One region of the Faecalimonas nexilis genome, then DNA from elsewhere that is predicted to be linked to it. Evidence: a T-box and tRNA genes for the amino acid it is inferred to sense, from the RefSeq annotation. Region 1 holds a T-box; the other holds one or more tRNA genes.
What was found. A T-box is a leader RNA that pairs with one kind of tRNA and senses whether it is charged. The one in region 1 lies ahead of leuS (leucine--tRNA ligase), so its partner is inferred to be a tRNA-Leu.
Positions count from the first base shown of each region.

Region 2: it has a tRNA-Leu gene. The T-box ahead of leuS (leucine--tRNA ligase) is inferred to sense a tRNA for this amino acid. The anticodon was not compared.

Region 1 covers NZ_AP029189.1:1,440,155-1,448,249, reverse strand. The annotation lists gene AC6I5B_RS07250 (phospholipase A2 family protein) at 332-853, shown strand; gene AC6I5B_RS07245 (hypothetical protein) at 875-1,192, shown strand; gene AC6I5B_RS07240 (hypothetical protein) at 1,648-2,094, opposite strand; gene leuS (leucine--tRNA ligase) at 2,297-4,720, opposite strand; T-box leader at 4,796-5,138, opposite strand; gene AC6I5B_RS07230 (ribonucleotide-diphosphate reductase subunit beta) at 5,254-6,297, opposite strand; gene AC6I5B_RS07225 (ribonucleoside-diphosphate reductase subunit alpha) at 6,325-8,095, opposite strand, start outside.
Region 2 covers NZ_AP029189.1:2,092,852-2,100,946, forward strand. The annotation lists gene AC6I5B_RS10675 (deoxyguanosinetriphosphate triphosphohydrolase) at 1-405, opposite strand, end outside; gene pap (polyphosphate:AMP phosphotransferase) at 407-1,903, opposite strand; tRNA gene AC6I5B_RS10685 (tRNA-Leu) at 2,074-2,158, shown strand; tRNA gene AC6I5B_RS10690 (tRNA-Pro) at 2,269-2,343, opposite strand; tRNA gene AC6I5B_RS10695 (tRNA-Pro) at 2,384-2,458, opposite strand; gene rplT (50S ribosomal protein L20) at 2,696-3,052, opposite strand; gene rpmI (50S ribosomal protein L35) at 3,087-3,284, opposite strand; gene infC (translation initiation factor IF-3) at 3,319-3,813, opposite strand; gene AC6I5B_RS10715 (sodium-dependent transporter) at 4,224-5,579, shown strand; gene AC6I5B_RS10720 (putative manganese transporter) at 5,620-6,486, opposite strand; gene AC6I5B_RS10725 (DegV family protein) at 6,483-7,346, opposite strand; gene AC6I5B_RS10730 (spore germination protein) at 7,468-8,095, opposite strand, start outside.

The DNA of each region.
Region 1 (8,095 bases):
AAGGACTGCCCTACGGCGTATCGGCTTCGCCTTGATCCTTGACCTCACTATTTTTTCACAATATAACAATAAAGATGTATTGATTTATTTAATTGTTACTAAAATCATTATACCGAAAAATAATAGTTGACAATATGATTCTATAATAGTATAATTTGCATAATTATAAACATATTTACAAAGAAAGAGAGGTATAAAAATAAAGAAACTTCAGAAACCAGTCATTAGTTGTCTATTAGCCTTATTACTAACCGTATCCCCGTTGACTTATGGAGTAAATAGTGTCTATGCCGCTGAATATGACTCTACCGAACTCATATATGAAACCGATGTGGAGACCACCGATGCCGATATTGAACAATTAAAAAATCTCTTCAATAAAGTCGATAGTTATATAGGATTGGACGGAAGCAAATTATTTGATGAAGAACTTGCTAGAGAAAATAATGAAAGTCAAGAAATTATTGATATCGGATTAGCATACAATGAAATGTTAAGTGCAGAACAACAAGGTAACTACGATAAAGTTAACAGACACAAAAGAGCTGTCATCAACGGACTTTCTCACTACGGAAATTGGTGCGGAAAAGGAAATAACGGAAAAAAACCTATAGACATATTAGACGCTCAGTGTAAGAAACATGATAATTGTTACTCAGCAAATGGAATGTGGCATAGCAAATGTGATGTGCAATTTGTATATAATATAGCTAGAAATTTTGGGGCAATCAATAAAATTGGTTGGCGTGCACGAACTTATGCAGTTGCGGCAATGTTATTATTTGCAGGTAAGGTCGGTGGTACATCTGCTTTAAAGGCAAAATATCCTATTCTAAGACCTTTTTTACCTTAAAATATCTAATAGGAGATTTCAATGGAAAAATTTATTAAAAAATGGAAAAACTTGAATTTATTTAGTAAATGTTCATATTTGTCAGTCTGTTTATTATTTATTATGATACCATTTACAGGTTTAATTTTAGAGTCATTAAATATATCTATTATAAAATTCGAGATTATTTTGGGAATATATGTACTGAGTATTATCTTTTCTATCCTAGCAAAAAATTGGAAACTAATATTGATCGCAACCATTGGCGGATTAGTGCTATGGGCAATCACAATAGGTATCGCAGAAGTTTTATGGTATTATCTAAAGTCTTGGTTTGGGGTAGATATCTCATATCGTTAAAAAAATAATCTATACAAGAAAATATAGAAATGCTAATTATTTATTACTGATTTTCAACAAGAGAGACTATCGCTAGCGTGACAGACTCTCTTGTTTATTAAAATAAAACGAGGAAAATATTACAGCCAGTATAATCATTCCCCATATTTTTTGTAATGAAATTTAATAATTCTTTCCGATTTACTACACCATTTAGTACACCATTTTCATATCAAACTACACCATTTTATGATACAATACACCACTTTACCGTTTTTTTTAATCTTGCAGAACACCAGTAAATACAAGGGTTTGAGAAGTTACATCAATTTATGGAAAAGCATTATCAGAAATTTCATAAGTTTCTTGATTAAATAATATTACTTTCCATTTACTCATTTCCATATTCTCCTTATTGTGCCATGTTTTCTATCATGTTAAACAACATCTTATCTACTTCTAATATTTTCTAAAAACTATATCCTTTCAAGCACATGTGATATTTCTAATAATTTTCTTCTTTTAATATGTTTATATATTCCAACACCACCAATAACTAGAACAAGAATAAAAATCAATCCCCCTGTTACTCCTGTCACTTCTATATCTAGTAATGCCACTATCGAAATCATTAATGCTACCATGCCAATGTTAAAATCCAACAAATTACTATCTAAATAAGATTGACATGCTATTTTATACTCTTCCAAAATCTCTTTTTCATTATTATATTTCCTTGTTGCTAAAACAAGTTTATGTTCCAAACATCTATAAAACGAACTACTCTGATTATATTTATAGCATTTCTCTGCCTGTTTATAAATGTCCATTAACTCTGCAATTCTTTTACTTTGTATCATAATGTATCTTCTCAATCCTTTTCCTAAAAATAACGCAAATAATATCTCTACTATCTGCGTCATTCCTCTAATGTCTTCTTGAAATATTTACTCCATTTTCTTTCAATCTTTACTCCAATTTTACTCCATTTTAAAAATCTGTTACGATATTTTACGGTATTCTATGATACCTTTCCCTTGAAGAAAAATGTCTGCAAGCCTTGATTTTAAGCGAACTTTTCAATATTCCCAAGCACTTTATTCTGTTGTGAGATTTTCTCTCAAATTATTTCTGCACAATATTTATGATTCTTCCCGGAACGTAAATTTCTTTTACGATTGTTCCTGTCAGTTTATCTGCAACTGCTTCTTTACCAGCTTTAATCGCATCTTCTTTTGATACGTCTGCCGGAACTGTCACAACTGCTCTTGTTTTTCCGTTAATCTGAACAGCAACTTCGATTTCATCATCTTTCATTGCATCTTCATCGTATGTCGGCCATCCTGCATTGAATACAGTTCCTTCGTGACCTAACTGCTGCCATAATTCTTCTGCCATATGTGGTGCAAATGGTGCCAACAATACAGCAAATGTGCTCAATGTTTCTTTATCGATTCCGCCTTCTTTTTTCGCGATATCGATTAATTTATTGTTGTATTCCATGAAACCGGAAATAACCGTATTTAAGCTGAAACTTTCAAGACGCGTTGTGATATCGTATACCATTTTGTTACGAATCTTGATCATCTCTTTTGTCGCTTTTACATCTGCATCTTTGCTGTCCATAACAAGATTCCATACACGGTTCAAGAAACGGTATACACCGTCGATTCCGCGGTCATCCCATTCTGCATCTAATTCCGGTGGACCTACAAATAATTCGTACATTCTAAGTGAATCACATCCGTAATCTCTTACCAAATCATCCGGTGATACTACATTTCCTTTTGATTTACTCATCTTGATACCATTTTTACCAGTAATCATACCTTGGTTAAATAATTTCTTAAATGGCTCGTCAAAATCGACTGCTCCGATGTCGTATAAGAATTTTGTATAGAAACGAGAGTACAACAGGTGAAGAACAGCATGCTCCACACCACCGATGTACATGTCTACCGGAAGCATCTCATCTGCTTTTTCTTTGGAAACCAATGCTTCTGAGTTATGGTTATCTACATAGCGCAAGAAATACCATGAAGACCCTGCCCACTGAGGCATTGTGTTCGTCTCACGTTTTGCCGGCTTTCCACAAACCGGACAAGTTGTATTTACCCAGCTTTCGATTCCCGCAAGTGGAGATTCTCCTGTTCCTGTCGGTTCATAAGAATCTACTTCCGGCAACGTCAATGGAAGCTGATCTTCCGGTACCGGAACTGCTCCACAATCCGGACAATGTACAATCGGGATTGGCTCTCCCCAGTAACGCTGGCGCGAGAATACCCAGTCACGTAATTTGTAATTCACTGTCGCTTTACCGATTCCACGCTCTTCAATGATATGTGGAGCTTCTTTTTTCAGAACTGCAGATTCCATTCCGTTCCATTCTCCGGAATTAATCATTGTTCCGGAAGCCTCTGTGTAAGCTTCTGTCATATTTTCGATTTCTTTTCCGTCTTTTGCAATTACCTGAATAATTGGAATATTGAATTTTGTTGCAAATTCGAAATCACGATCATCGTGAGCCGGTACACACATAATAGCGCCTGTACCGTAATCAGCCAATACATAATCGGATAACCAAATTGGTGTCTTTGCTCCACTAATTGGGTTGATTGCATAAGAACCTGTGAATACACCTGTTTTTTCTTTATCCTGAAGACGATCTACATTTGATTTCATAGAAGCTTCATAAATATATTTTTCTACGGCTTCTCTTGTCTCATCTGTTGCAAGGCTTGCTGCCAAAGCGTGTTCCGGTGCAAGTACCATAAATGTTGCTCCGTGCAGTGTATCCGGTCTTGTTGTGTAAACTGTAATTTTTTCGTCTTTTCCTTCTACCTGAAAATCAACTTCTGCACCGAATGATTTTCCAATCCATTCTGCCTGCATTTTCTTAACTTTTTCCGGCCAGTCTAATTTATCAAGGTCCGCTAAAAGACGTTCCGCATATTTTGTGATACGGAGCATCCACTGACGTAAGTTTTTCTTTGTCACTTCTGTTCCGCAGCGCTCACATTTTCCGTTCACTACCTCTTCATTTGCAAGTCCTGTCTTACATGAAGGACACCAGTTGATCGGGAACTCTTTTTCGTAAGCTAATCCTTCTTTGAACATTTTTACAAAAATCCACTGTGTCCATTTGTAGAACTCAGGATCTGTTGTATTTACTTCCATATCCCAATCGTAAAGTGCTGCGATTTCGTTGATCTGACGTTTGATGTTCTTTACGTTTTCCGCTGTAGAAACTGCCGGGTGAACACCCATCTTAATTGCATAGTTCTCTGCCGGAAGTCCGAATGCATCCCATCCCATCGGATGTACGATATAGTATTTCTGCAATAATTTGTAACGGCTCCACACATCAGAGATTACATAACCTCTCCAGTGTCCTACGTGAAGACCATTTCCTGACGGATATGGAAACATATCCAGACAATAATACTTCTCTCTTTTCCCATTTTCATCTGATTTAACATTTACCGGGTTCTTTTCCCAGTTCTCACGCCATTTTTTCTCAATGGCTTTGTGGTTATAAGGTGTTGCCATTATTTTTCCCCTTTCTGCTTATAATTCTTGGTGAGGTTCTTTCGAACCTAGAATTAAACAAAGCCTTCTCATCTCAAAAGAGACGAAAAGGCTTGAATTTCCGTGGTACCACTCTCATTCATTCCGCATCCTGCGAAATGCACTCATTGCTTCTGTAACGGGAAGTCCCGCTTCTGCCTATGTTACTTGACGAGGTCTTTTCGAGTCTAGTAACAAGGTACAACTCATCGGCTTGGTGAGGTTCTTTCGAACCTAGCGATGTAGTTGTTTCTATTTCTGTTACTTGACGAAATTTTTTTCATCAGTCATTTCAGCAAAAGAACTCCGAGGCGAGTTGGGAGATTACGCTGCTGTCTTGCACCATCCGACAGCTCTCTGAAAACGATAGGCTCTTAATACTCCTCATCTATGTTTTTTGATATTATTTAATTGATTGAATTTAATCTCTTGTATTGTACCATACTAAAATATTTTGTCAAGAATTGAACCATGTTTTTCTGAAAATTGAAAATATACCAATTTGTGAACTGTTACTATAAATCATCCACCAACGCACTGCTTTTTGCATACGCGGTACTTCTCGCCTCAAAGAAATCTGTCTTAATTGCATTTGCATTTGAATACTGGCTCACCCAACGCATACTCTCCGGCTCTGTCTCATGCCCTTCATAAATTGGTGCAAACCCGAGGTTTGTGCATCGCAAATTTCCAAGATACTGCACGTAATCCGTGATCATTTCCCTATTCAGTCCTTGCACATCATCTCCGATTACGTAATGTCCCCACTTGATTTCCTGCTCGCAGCCCTCTTTGATCATACTGCGGTATTCGTCTATATATTGCTCGGTAAATAGATCCGGTTGTTCTTTCTTCAGTTCAATTAAAATATTGCGAAACAACCACAAATGAGTGTTTTCATCCCGATTGATATAGCGAATCTCCTGTACCGAACCCGGCATAAGCTGGTTTCTCCCAAGATTATAGAAGAACATAAATCCGCTGTAAAAATAGATCCCTTCTAAAATATAGTTTGCCACAATCGTCTTCACCAGCATTTCCATGCTCTTTTCTGTCTGAAATGCATTATAAAGATTTCCGATAAATTCATTTCTCGCAAGCAAATGTTCATCTTCCTTCCACTGATACAAAACCTCGTTTCGCTCCTGCGGCTCGCAGATGGTATCCAGCATGTAGCTGTAACTTTGGCTGTGCACCGCCTCCTGAAATGCCTGAATAGACAGACATAGATTGACCTCATTTGCCGTGATATACTCGCTGATCCCCGGAAGATTTGCCGTCTGGATACTATCAAGAAAAATGAGAAATGACAGAATTTTATCGTATGCCCGTTTTTCTGCTTTCGGAAGATTTCGATAATCTTTAATATCCACTCCCAGATTAATTTCCTCCGGAATCCAGAAATTATTCATCGCCTGGCGATACCAGCCGCTCACCCATGTGTATTTCATATTGTTAAAATCATTGAGATTTGTTGTGTTTCCACCAATCATTTTCCGCTTCTGAACCTGTATATCTCCGTTCGGATTAAAAAGCGGTCTTTTCTTTAATTGTTCCATTATTCCATCCCTTTCTGTTGCCATTTACTAAGAAGAGCAGACTTCACATTCCTCCACTTCCAAACTTTTTGAACGTATATAATAAATCGTTTTCACACCTTCTTCCCACGCAAGAATATAAAGATCCAACACTTTTCGGAACGTATACTCGTTCGTAATATAAAGATTCATGCTCTGTGCCTGATCGATATGACGCTGACGCACTCCACAGGCGCGCACGGACCACTTCTGATCGATGTAGTGTGCATTTTTGTAATACCAGAACGTCTCCATAGAAAGCTCCGGTGCAACACGCGGCATCAATCCATTTTTCTTTTCTTCGAGGAAATACCGATTCATGATCGGGTCAAGTCCTGCACTCGTTCCGGCGATAATGCTTGTACTGCTCGTCGGCGCTATCGCTAAAAGGTAAGCATTTCGGAGTCCCTGCTGTTTCACTTTTTCCCGAAGCTGATTCCATTTTTCTGTCTTCAAATGTCGTTTATCAAAATATTTTCCTGTCTGCCAATCGCTTCCCTCAAAATATGTGTAACTTCCCTTTTCTTTCGCAATCTCGCTGCTCGCCTCAATCGCAGCATAATGGATTTTAGAAAATACGTCCCCGACAAATTGTAAATGCTGCTCGCTCTCCCATGAAATTCCCTGTTTTGCAAGCATATGGTGATACCCACTCACACCCAGTCCGATCGGGCGATATTTCTCATTATTGATTTTCGCATATGGAACAGGAAAGAAATTCAGATCAATGACATTGTCAAGCGCCCGCACCGCACATTTTGTAATATCCGCAATCTCTTCCCCGTCTTCCACGTTCAGATGTCCCAGAGACAGGCTCGCCAGATTACATACAACAAACTCGCCCGGTTTTGTGACCGTGACAACCACTGTTTCTCCATTCACCGTTTCCACTCGCTCTTCCACTTCTTCGATTCCGCTCATATTCTGCGCAATCTCCGTACAAAGATTACTGCAATAAATCATGCCTTTATGTCCATTTGGATTCATGCGGTTGACATGATCCCGATTAAATGTAAACGGTGTTCCGGTCTCCACTGCGCTTTTGATAATCAGCCGGATAATGTCTTTAATCGGAACGACTCTCTTTTTAATCTGATCATCCTGCACACAGTCCAAATATTTTTCTTTCCACGCTTCTCCATAACAGTCTTCCAGCGCATAGCCCTTCACCGTCAAAATCTCGTGAGGACACATCAGATACCAGTCTCCCTCGATATTGTCTCTTGCCTGCTCCCAAAAATAATCCGGGTAGCAGACCGCCGGGAACACATCATGCGCCTTCATCCGGTCATCCCCATTATTTGTTCGCAAATTCAAAAACTCCGGCAGATCTCTGTGCCACACATCAAGATAAACTGCAACTGCCCCTTGGCGCACACCAAGCTGATCAACTGCGACCGCCGTGTCGTTTGCAAGACGAATCCAACGTATCACACCTCCTGCTGCCCCCTCAAATCCTCGGATAGCGCTTCCGCTTGCCCGCACTTTTCCAAAATACATTCCCATTCCTCCACCAAATTTACTTACTTTGGCAAAATTATCGATACTTCGGTAAATTCCATTTAAACTATCCGGAACAATATCGATGAAGCAGGAAGAAAGTTGGTGATACGGCTTTCTTGCATTCGATAACGTCGGTGTCGCCATCGTCACTTGAAGTTTACTGAGCATATCGTAAAAGCGTTTTACCCAAAGCGCCCTGTCTTTCTGCTCTTTCATCGCCAAATGCATGGCAATTCCAAGAAACATCTCCTGTGGGCTTTCCAGCGCCACACCTTGT
Region 2 (8,095 bases), 650 kb from region 1:
CTGCTCATTATGCTTGAACCCAAGCGGACAGATCTGGTTGAGCGCCCGCTCTCCGGCATGACCAAACGGGGTATGCCCAAGGTCATGTCCGAGACTGATGGCTTCTGCCAAATCTTCATTTAAGCGAAGTGCTTTTGCAATCGTGCGGGCATTCTGCGAGACTTCCAGCGTATGCGTCAGTCTCGTCCGATAATGATCTCCTTTCGGGAGCAAAAACACCTGTGTCTTTTGTTTCATTCTTCGAAATGCCTTACAGTGCAAAATTCGATCCCTGTCTCTTTGAAATACCGGTCGGATATCACATTCCTCTTCTTTTGCCTTTCTTCCTTTGGAATCCTTGCTCAACGTCGCATATGGACTCAAATACTCAATTTCTCGTAATTCTAATTGTTCTCGAATCGTCATCTTACTCTCCCTTATTTTTCAGTCGTTCCTCTATCGCATTTACAACCGTCTCAAGCACCTTGATTCTCGCATAATACTTGCAGTTTCCTTCCACTACAATCCAAGGTGCTTTTTCTGTGGAAGTTCGAATCAGCATCTCATTTACAGCTTCTTCGTACTGATCCCATTTTTCTCGGTTTCTCCAGTCTTCCTCCGTGATCTTCCACTGCTTGTCCGGATTTTTCTCACGTGCCCTGAACCTTCTCTCCTGTTCTTCCTTATCAATATGAAGCCAGAATTTCAGGACAACCGTACCGGCATTCACCAAATCCCGTTCCATGTCATTGATTTCCTTATACGCTCTCTGCCACTCTTTTTTACTGCAAAATCCTTCAATCCGTTCCACCAGTACCCTTCCGTACCACGTTCTGTCAAAAATAGCAATATGCCCTGCTTTTGGCATTGCTCTCCAAAATCGCCAAAGATAATGATGTGACCGCTCCATATCATTCGGTGACGCTGTCGGATGCACCACATATCCTCTCGGATCCATTTTTTCCGTCAGTCTCTTGATTGCGCCACCCTTGCCAGCCGCATCCCACCCCTCAAATCCTAATACAACCGGAATACCTTTCCGGTATAGTTCTCCATGCAGTTTTTCTATCTCTTTCTGCAGTTTCTTTAATCTCTTCTTATATTCCGCCTTCGTATAAGAACAATCCAAATTGGCTTTTGCCAAGACTGTCTCCGATATTTCATTGTTTACAAGCACTTTATCCGGCATGATTTCTTCTTGTTTTTCCTGTTTTCTTTTCTCTATTTCCGCCGAAAGGCAATTGATTACTGTCGTGTAGATTTTTATTGTTGCAAATCTTCGGTCTGTCGCTTCCACGATTGTCCACGGTGCATAGTCTGTATCGGTTTTCTGCAGCATCTCCTCATTCATTCTTTTATACTTTTTAAACTCTCGATTCCGCTTCAGATCTTTTTTGCTCACTCGCCACGCTGTCTCTTTCCTAGCCAATAATTTATCGAATCGCTTTTTCTGTTCCTCTTGGCTGATACACAAAAATATTTTGATCAAAACCATACCATCGTCTGTCAACTGCCGCTCAAAAGACTGAATCGAATCATACGCAGACAGAACCTCTTTTTCTCCTGCTTTCTTTTCAAACCGATCAATCAGGACTTTACGGTACCAACTGCTGTCATAAATTGCGATTCTTCCTTTTTCCGGCATTTTTGTCCAAAATCTCCATAAAAACGGATATTTCTTTTCTTCCTCACTTTCATTCTTTACTGCATACACTTCAAATCCTCTCGGATCTAATGGACGAATCAATTCTGCAATCTGAATTCCTTTTCCAGATGCGCCAAATCCTTCAAAGGCAATCATAATCGGAATATTTAAATTTCTGCACACTCGTTGTAACTGTGCAAGCTTTCTCTCCAGCACACTGATTCTTCTTTGATATTCGTCTTTCTCCATTTTCTTTGTCAAATCTATCTTTTCCAGCATAAATATTCCTCCCATTACAGATATTTTTATGCAATTACGCGATTTATTATACAATTATATAACAATTATCTTTTCTTTTCCATAATTATCTATATTTAATAAATTTTAAAAAAAGTGTTGACATTTCACACAAATCATAGTATTATAATCAAGTAGCAAGGAGCTGTTACGCAGGAGTGTCGGAACTGGCAGACGAGCAAGACTAAGGATCTTGTAAGCAATGCGCTTGTGTGGGTTCAAGTCCCATCTCCTGCATCTTAAAAGAAATCTTTCAAAGAAAGATTTCTTTTTTGTACTCTCTTTTAACTGATACTATTTTCCCTTTTTATAACTCAAAAAGAATAGCATTCGCTATTCTTTTTTAATCGGGGTGACAGGATTCGAACCTGCGACCTCCTGGTCCCAAACCAGGCGCTCTAGCCAAGCTGAGCCACACCCCGTTACTTTATTGAATTTTCATTACAATTATTAATCTTCCAATCGGGGTGACAGGATTCGAACCTGCGACCTCCTGGTCCCAAACCAGGCGCTCTAGCCAAGCTGAGCCACACCCCGTTATCATTCTTTGCATCTCTCAAAGACAAGTACAAGTATAACCAATTCTTTCCTTTTTGTCAAGCAATTTTGTTATTTTTTTCACTTATTTTGCTATTTTTCTTATTTTTTCTATTTCCCACACATTATACACATTTATTCACCAGTATATTACCGCAAAAAATCAGTACGTTTTCAAGCCATTTACGCATAAAAGAATCCCCGAAAACTCAAGGTTTCCGGGGATATGATTTTTTCCTAAGCTAATTTAGACTTTGCAACTTCTGCTAATGTAGCAAATCCTGCTGCATCATTTACTGCCATATCTGCTAAGATTTTTCTGTTCATCTCAACACCTGCTAATTTTAAACCGTGCATCATCTTACTGTATGATAAACCATTCATTCTAGCTGCTGCATTGATACGAGCAATCCATAACTGTCTCATCTGACGTTTACGTTGTTTTCTACCAGCATATGAAGATGTTAAAGCTCTCATTACTGATTGTTTTGCAACTCTATATTGTTTTGATCTGGCTCCTCTGTAACCTTTTGCCAGTTTTAATGTTCTGTTGTGTTTCTTTTTAGCGTTCATTCCGCCTTTAATTCTTGCCATGTCCTTCTAATCCTCCTTCAATTCTTCCAAAATCTTACAGATATGGTAAAACTTTTTTCATGTTCTTTACATTTGTAGCATCTGTAATAGTTGCCTGTCTAAGATTTCTTTTTCTTTTTGTAGATTTCTTAGTTAAGATATGGCTCTTGTAAGCTTTGTTTCTTTTTAATTTACCTGTAGCTGTTTTTTTGAAGCGCTTTGCAGCAGCTCTATTTGTTTTAATTTTTGGCATGATATGTTCCTCCTTAATATTTAGGTATTTATTTTTAACGTTTTTCAGTTAAAACCATACTAATGCTCCTGCCTTCGAGTTTTGCAGGTTTTTCAATGGCTGCAACATCTTTTAACATCTCTGCAAAATCATCCAGAATATGTTTGCTCGTCTGCATATGAGCCATCTCTCTTCCTCGAAAACGTAAAGTAACTTTTACTTTATTTCCTTTTTGGATAAATTTCTTTGCGTTGTTCACTTTCGTGTTCAAATCATTCGTATCGATGTTCGGCGAAAGACGCACTTCCTTTACCTCAACAGTTTTTTGTTTTTTCTTCGCTTCTTTTTCTTTTCTCGCCAGTTCATATCTGTATTTACCATAATCAATAATCTTACAAACTGGTGGTTTTGCTGTTGGAGCAATTTTAACCAAATCCAATTCTTCCTCTTCTGCCAGCTTCAAAGCTTCCCTTGCAGACATAACGCCTAACTGGTCACCATTCTCTCCTATTAAACGTACTTCCTTGTCTCTGATTTGCTCGTTGATCATTAAATCGCTAATTGTAGTGCACCTCCATAAATAAAATAATCTTTACTTTACTCTAATTTTTTCATATAATTGATGCGTAAAAAAAATGAATAGCTCACAGCTATCCACTCCATTTCTGCACACAAAATAGAAATTCTATTTTTATGCTTCAATATCAACCATTAGTCACCCACTTGTGCTAAGGTGAGAGTGGAACTCTGCTTTCTTTTTGCCTTACGCATGTATTAACATATCACAGCTCACCATTTTTGTCAACGTTTTTTTCATTTTTTCTTATTATTCTTACACCATTCTCAAAATTGTTCGCATTAAAAAACAGATTGCGCTCTTTTTTTCTTGCATTCTTTTCACTTTTATGCAATAATAAGGCTACTTAACTTAGTCTAAATGAATTTTGAGGAGGATTTTTTATGTCACAAAGAAGTAATTTTTCCAGCAAGATTGGATTTGTACTTGCTGCTGCCGGGTCTGCTGTAGGGCTTGGTAACCTTTGGAGATTCCCGTATCTCGCAGCAAAATATGGAGGAGGAACATTTCTTCTTGTATATCTGATTCTTGCAGTCACATTCGGTTTTTCATTAATGATTGCTGAAATCGCAATCGGAAGAAAGACAGGGCTCAGCGCAATTGGCGCTTTCAAAAAATTAGATAAACGCTTTGGTTTTCTAGGAGTACTCGCCGCAATCATACCGATTATCATCTTTCCTTATTATAGTGTAATCGGCGGATGGGTAATCAAGTATTTTGTTACATTTGTAACAGGTAATGTACAGGCAGCTGCCGATGATGCTTATTTTAATAATTTCATCGGCACTACAGGGGAACCAATTGGATGGTTCTGTCTCTTTATTGCATTCACTTCGATCATCGTTCTTCTCGGTGTAGAAAAAGGAATCGAGACAGTGAGTAAATTTATGATGCCTGTATTAGTTGTCTTAACTGTCATTATCGCAGGATACGGACTTACAGTGGACGGAGCAATTGATGGTCTGATTTATTACGTAAAACCAAGTATGGAAAACTTCTCCGGAATGACTGTCATAGCAGCAATGGGACAATTATTCTACTCAATGTCTCTTGCGATGGGAATTATGATTACATATGGTTCTTATATGAAAAAAGATAATAATTTGGAAAGTTCTGTTCGCCAAATCGAGGTTTTTGATACCGGTATTGCATTTATGGCAGGACTTATGATCATCCCTGCAGTATTCGCTTTCTCAGGCGGAACAGCAGAGCAATTGGGACAAGGACCTGGACTTATGTTTGTAATGCTTCCAAAAGTATTTAACAGCATGCCAATGGGTGGTGCAATCGGAACTCTTTTCTTTATTCTGGTATTTTTTGCTGCACTGACCTCTTCCATCTCACTGATGGAGACAATTGTTTCTATTTTAAGAGATAAATTCCACTGGAGCCGTAAATTTACTTGTATTATCGTTACGGTAATTGCATTGATAATGGGTATCCCATCTTCTTTAGGATTTGGAATCTGGAGCGACATCACATTCCTTAACTTGTCAATCCTGGATGCATTCGATTTCCTCAGCAACAGCATATTGATGCCAATCCTTGCATTCTTCACTTGTATTTTTGTCGGATTTGTCATCAAGCCAAAAGTTGTTATCGACGAAGTAAAAAGCTCAGACGGAACATTCAAAGGCGAGAAGTTATTCGTAGTTATGATCAAATGGATCGCACCGATTTGCTTAATTGCAATCCTTGTAAGTTCCGTAGGAAATGCAATGGGATGGTGGACAATTTAATATTCCATTAAAAAGGAGAAATTCATTTGAATTTCTCCTTTTAATATTTCATGCCGATAAATAAAATCTGTAAGATCACACCGATCACAATCGAACCAATATACAACATTGCTGTTATTTTTAAATTTTCTTTTTTGTCCCGATTATTTTTCCACAATACAATCAGTCCCATTCCGCCGCTTGCCAACAGTCCTGCCATCACAGCCGGAAGCGCAAGAACTCCTTTCATATATAGCTCTGTAATCAGTATCGATGAGGCACAATTCGGAATCAGGCCTACCGATGCGCTTAGAATAATCTGAAACGGCGAGTCATTCATCAAGATCTCTTGAATTCTTTCAATTCCAATTCCCTCGATAACCACATTCAATACCATCGAAAACAACATAATGTACAAAAGTGTTTTCAAAGAATGAGATACGACCGCTTTCAAGATTCCGTCATGTCCGCCACAGCAGGAACATCCCCGCTCTTCCCATACGCTTTCTTGTTTTACAGAAAAGCGCTTTCTTTTGCAAAATAAATCTACGAGATATCCAACAACAATTGCAATGACAACTTTGAGACCTAAAATTGTAAGAATCTTACCTCCACTCTTCGGATATCCCAACATAACAATGATTGCCTCATCTGATGTTGACATAAACACAGCAAGAAGCGTTCCAACCGAGACAAGCCGCTCTGCATACAGATTTGCCGCCACCACGGAAAATCCACATTGCGGTATACACCCAAACAGCGCTCCGATGATCGGTCCTGCTTTGTTTCCCTTCATCAGAATCCGGTCTCGTTTCTCTCCTGTATACTTTTCTACTAATTCAATCAGTAAAAATGCAAAAAGCAAAAACGGGATCATCCTCGCCCCATCAATCAGCACATCTTTACAGATTTCCCATACTGCACTCAACGCTTATCCCCCATAAAGAATACGGCCACAACACCGGCACCGGTGTGGCTTCCAATAACCGAACCGATTCCGTTAATCATCACGTTGTGAATCCCAAAGCGTTCTTCTACCTGTTTCTTCACAAATTCAGCGTCCTCTATACAATCACCATGCGTAATCATCACGATATCGTTATCATATCCCTGCATCTGCTTTTCCATACGGTCTACAATCGAAACCAATGACTTCTTTCTTCCTCGCTCTTTGCCAATGACAACCAGCTTTCCCTCATCGCTCATATGGATGATCGGCTTAATCTTAATCATAGAGCCAACAACCGCAGTCGTCTTAGAGATACGTCCTCCTCTGTGAAGATGATTAAGGTCATCCACAGTTACATTGTGACAGATATGAAGCTTATTCGCTTCCACCCATTTTGCAATCTCTTCCATTGACATCCCGTGTTCCTTCAATTCTAACGCTTTATATAGAAGTAATCCTTCTCCCATGCATGCACATAGACTGTCTATAGCAATAATGTTGATGTCCGGATATTCTTCTTTCAAGTCCTCTGCCGCCATCCGTACACTGTTATAACTTCCACTCAATCCGGAAGAAAAGCCGATATAAAGAATATCTTTTCCTTCTTTTGCAAACGGCTCCAGCGCTTCGCGCGCCTGTTCCGGATTAATCTGAGACGTTGTGGGAAGCGAACCCGCCCTCAGCTTTTCAAAAAATTCTTTATGCGACAGCCCATCCATCTCTTCATATGTAACTCCGTCCATAATGTAAGACAGTGAGATGATCGGAACTTGTTTGGACTGTAAATATTCTTTTGGTAAATCCACAGTACTGTCTGATACAATTACAAACTCATTCATCTTTTTCCCTCCTGTTTGCCAATATTTATTTCTCTATTCTATCACTTTTTCTTTTCTTTCGCAAAAAGTTTTTCATGGTGTAAATAAGAGATTTTCGCAAAAAGTACGCCGAAGCGTACTTTTAATTCAATTTAATATTCAAATAACTTCTTCCTGATAATGTTTTGTTAAATGCAATAGAGCAGATAATAATGATTGTTCCCGCCAAAAATCCAATCCAGTTAAAGCACGCTGTAAGAACCAAAAGCAACAGACGCATAAATTTCAACGCATATCCAAGCTCAAAATTCGGCTGTGTATAATTCGCCACAGCGACAAACGCCATATAGAGCATAACCTCTGAGTTGAACCATCCTGATTTGACCGAAAATTCCCCCATAACGATACCGGCAATTACACTGAGCGGCGTACTTAACATACTTGGCGTGTTCATCGCCGCAAGTCGAAGACCATCGATTGCAAGCTCCAATATCAGCAATTGGAAAATAAGCGGAATATTGACCGTATCTTTCAATGACACAAACTGAAATGCCTCCGGAAGCCAATTGAGATTTTGCATAAACAACAAAAATGCCGGTGTCAGAAAAACTGTTGCAAAGGTAATAATCGCCCTCGATACCTTCAAATATACATTCGTAAGAGTTGGAAAATAATAGTCGTTTGCCTCCTCAATAATGTCTAAAATCGAAGTCGGAAGAATCATCGCAGACGGTGAATTGTCAACTAAAAGTACGACTTTCCCTTCTAGC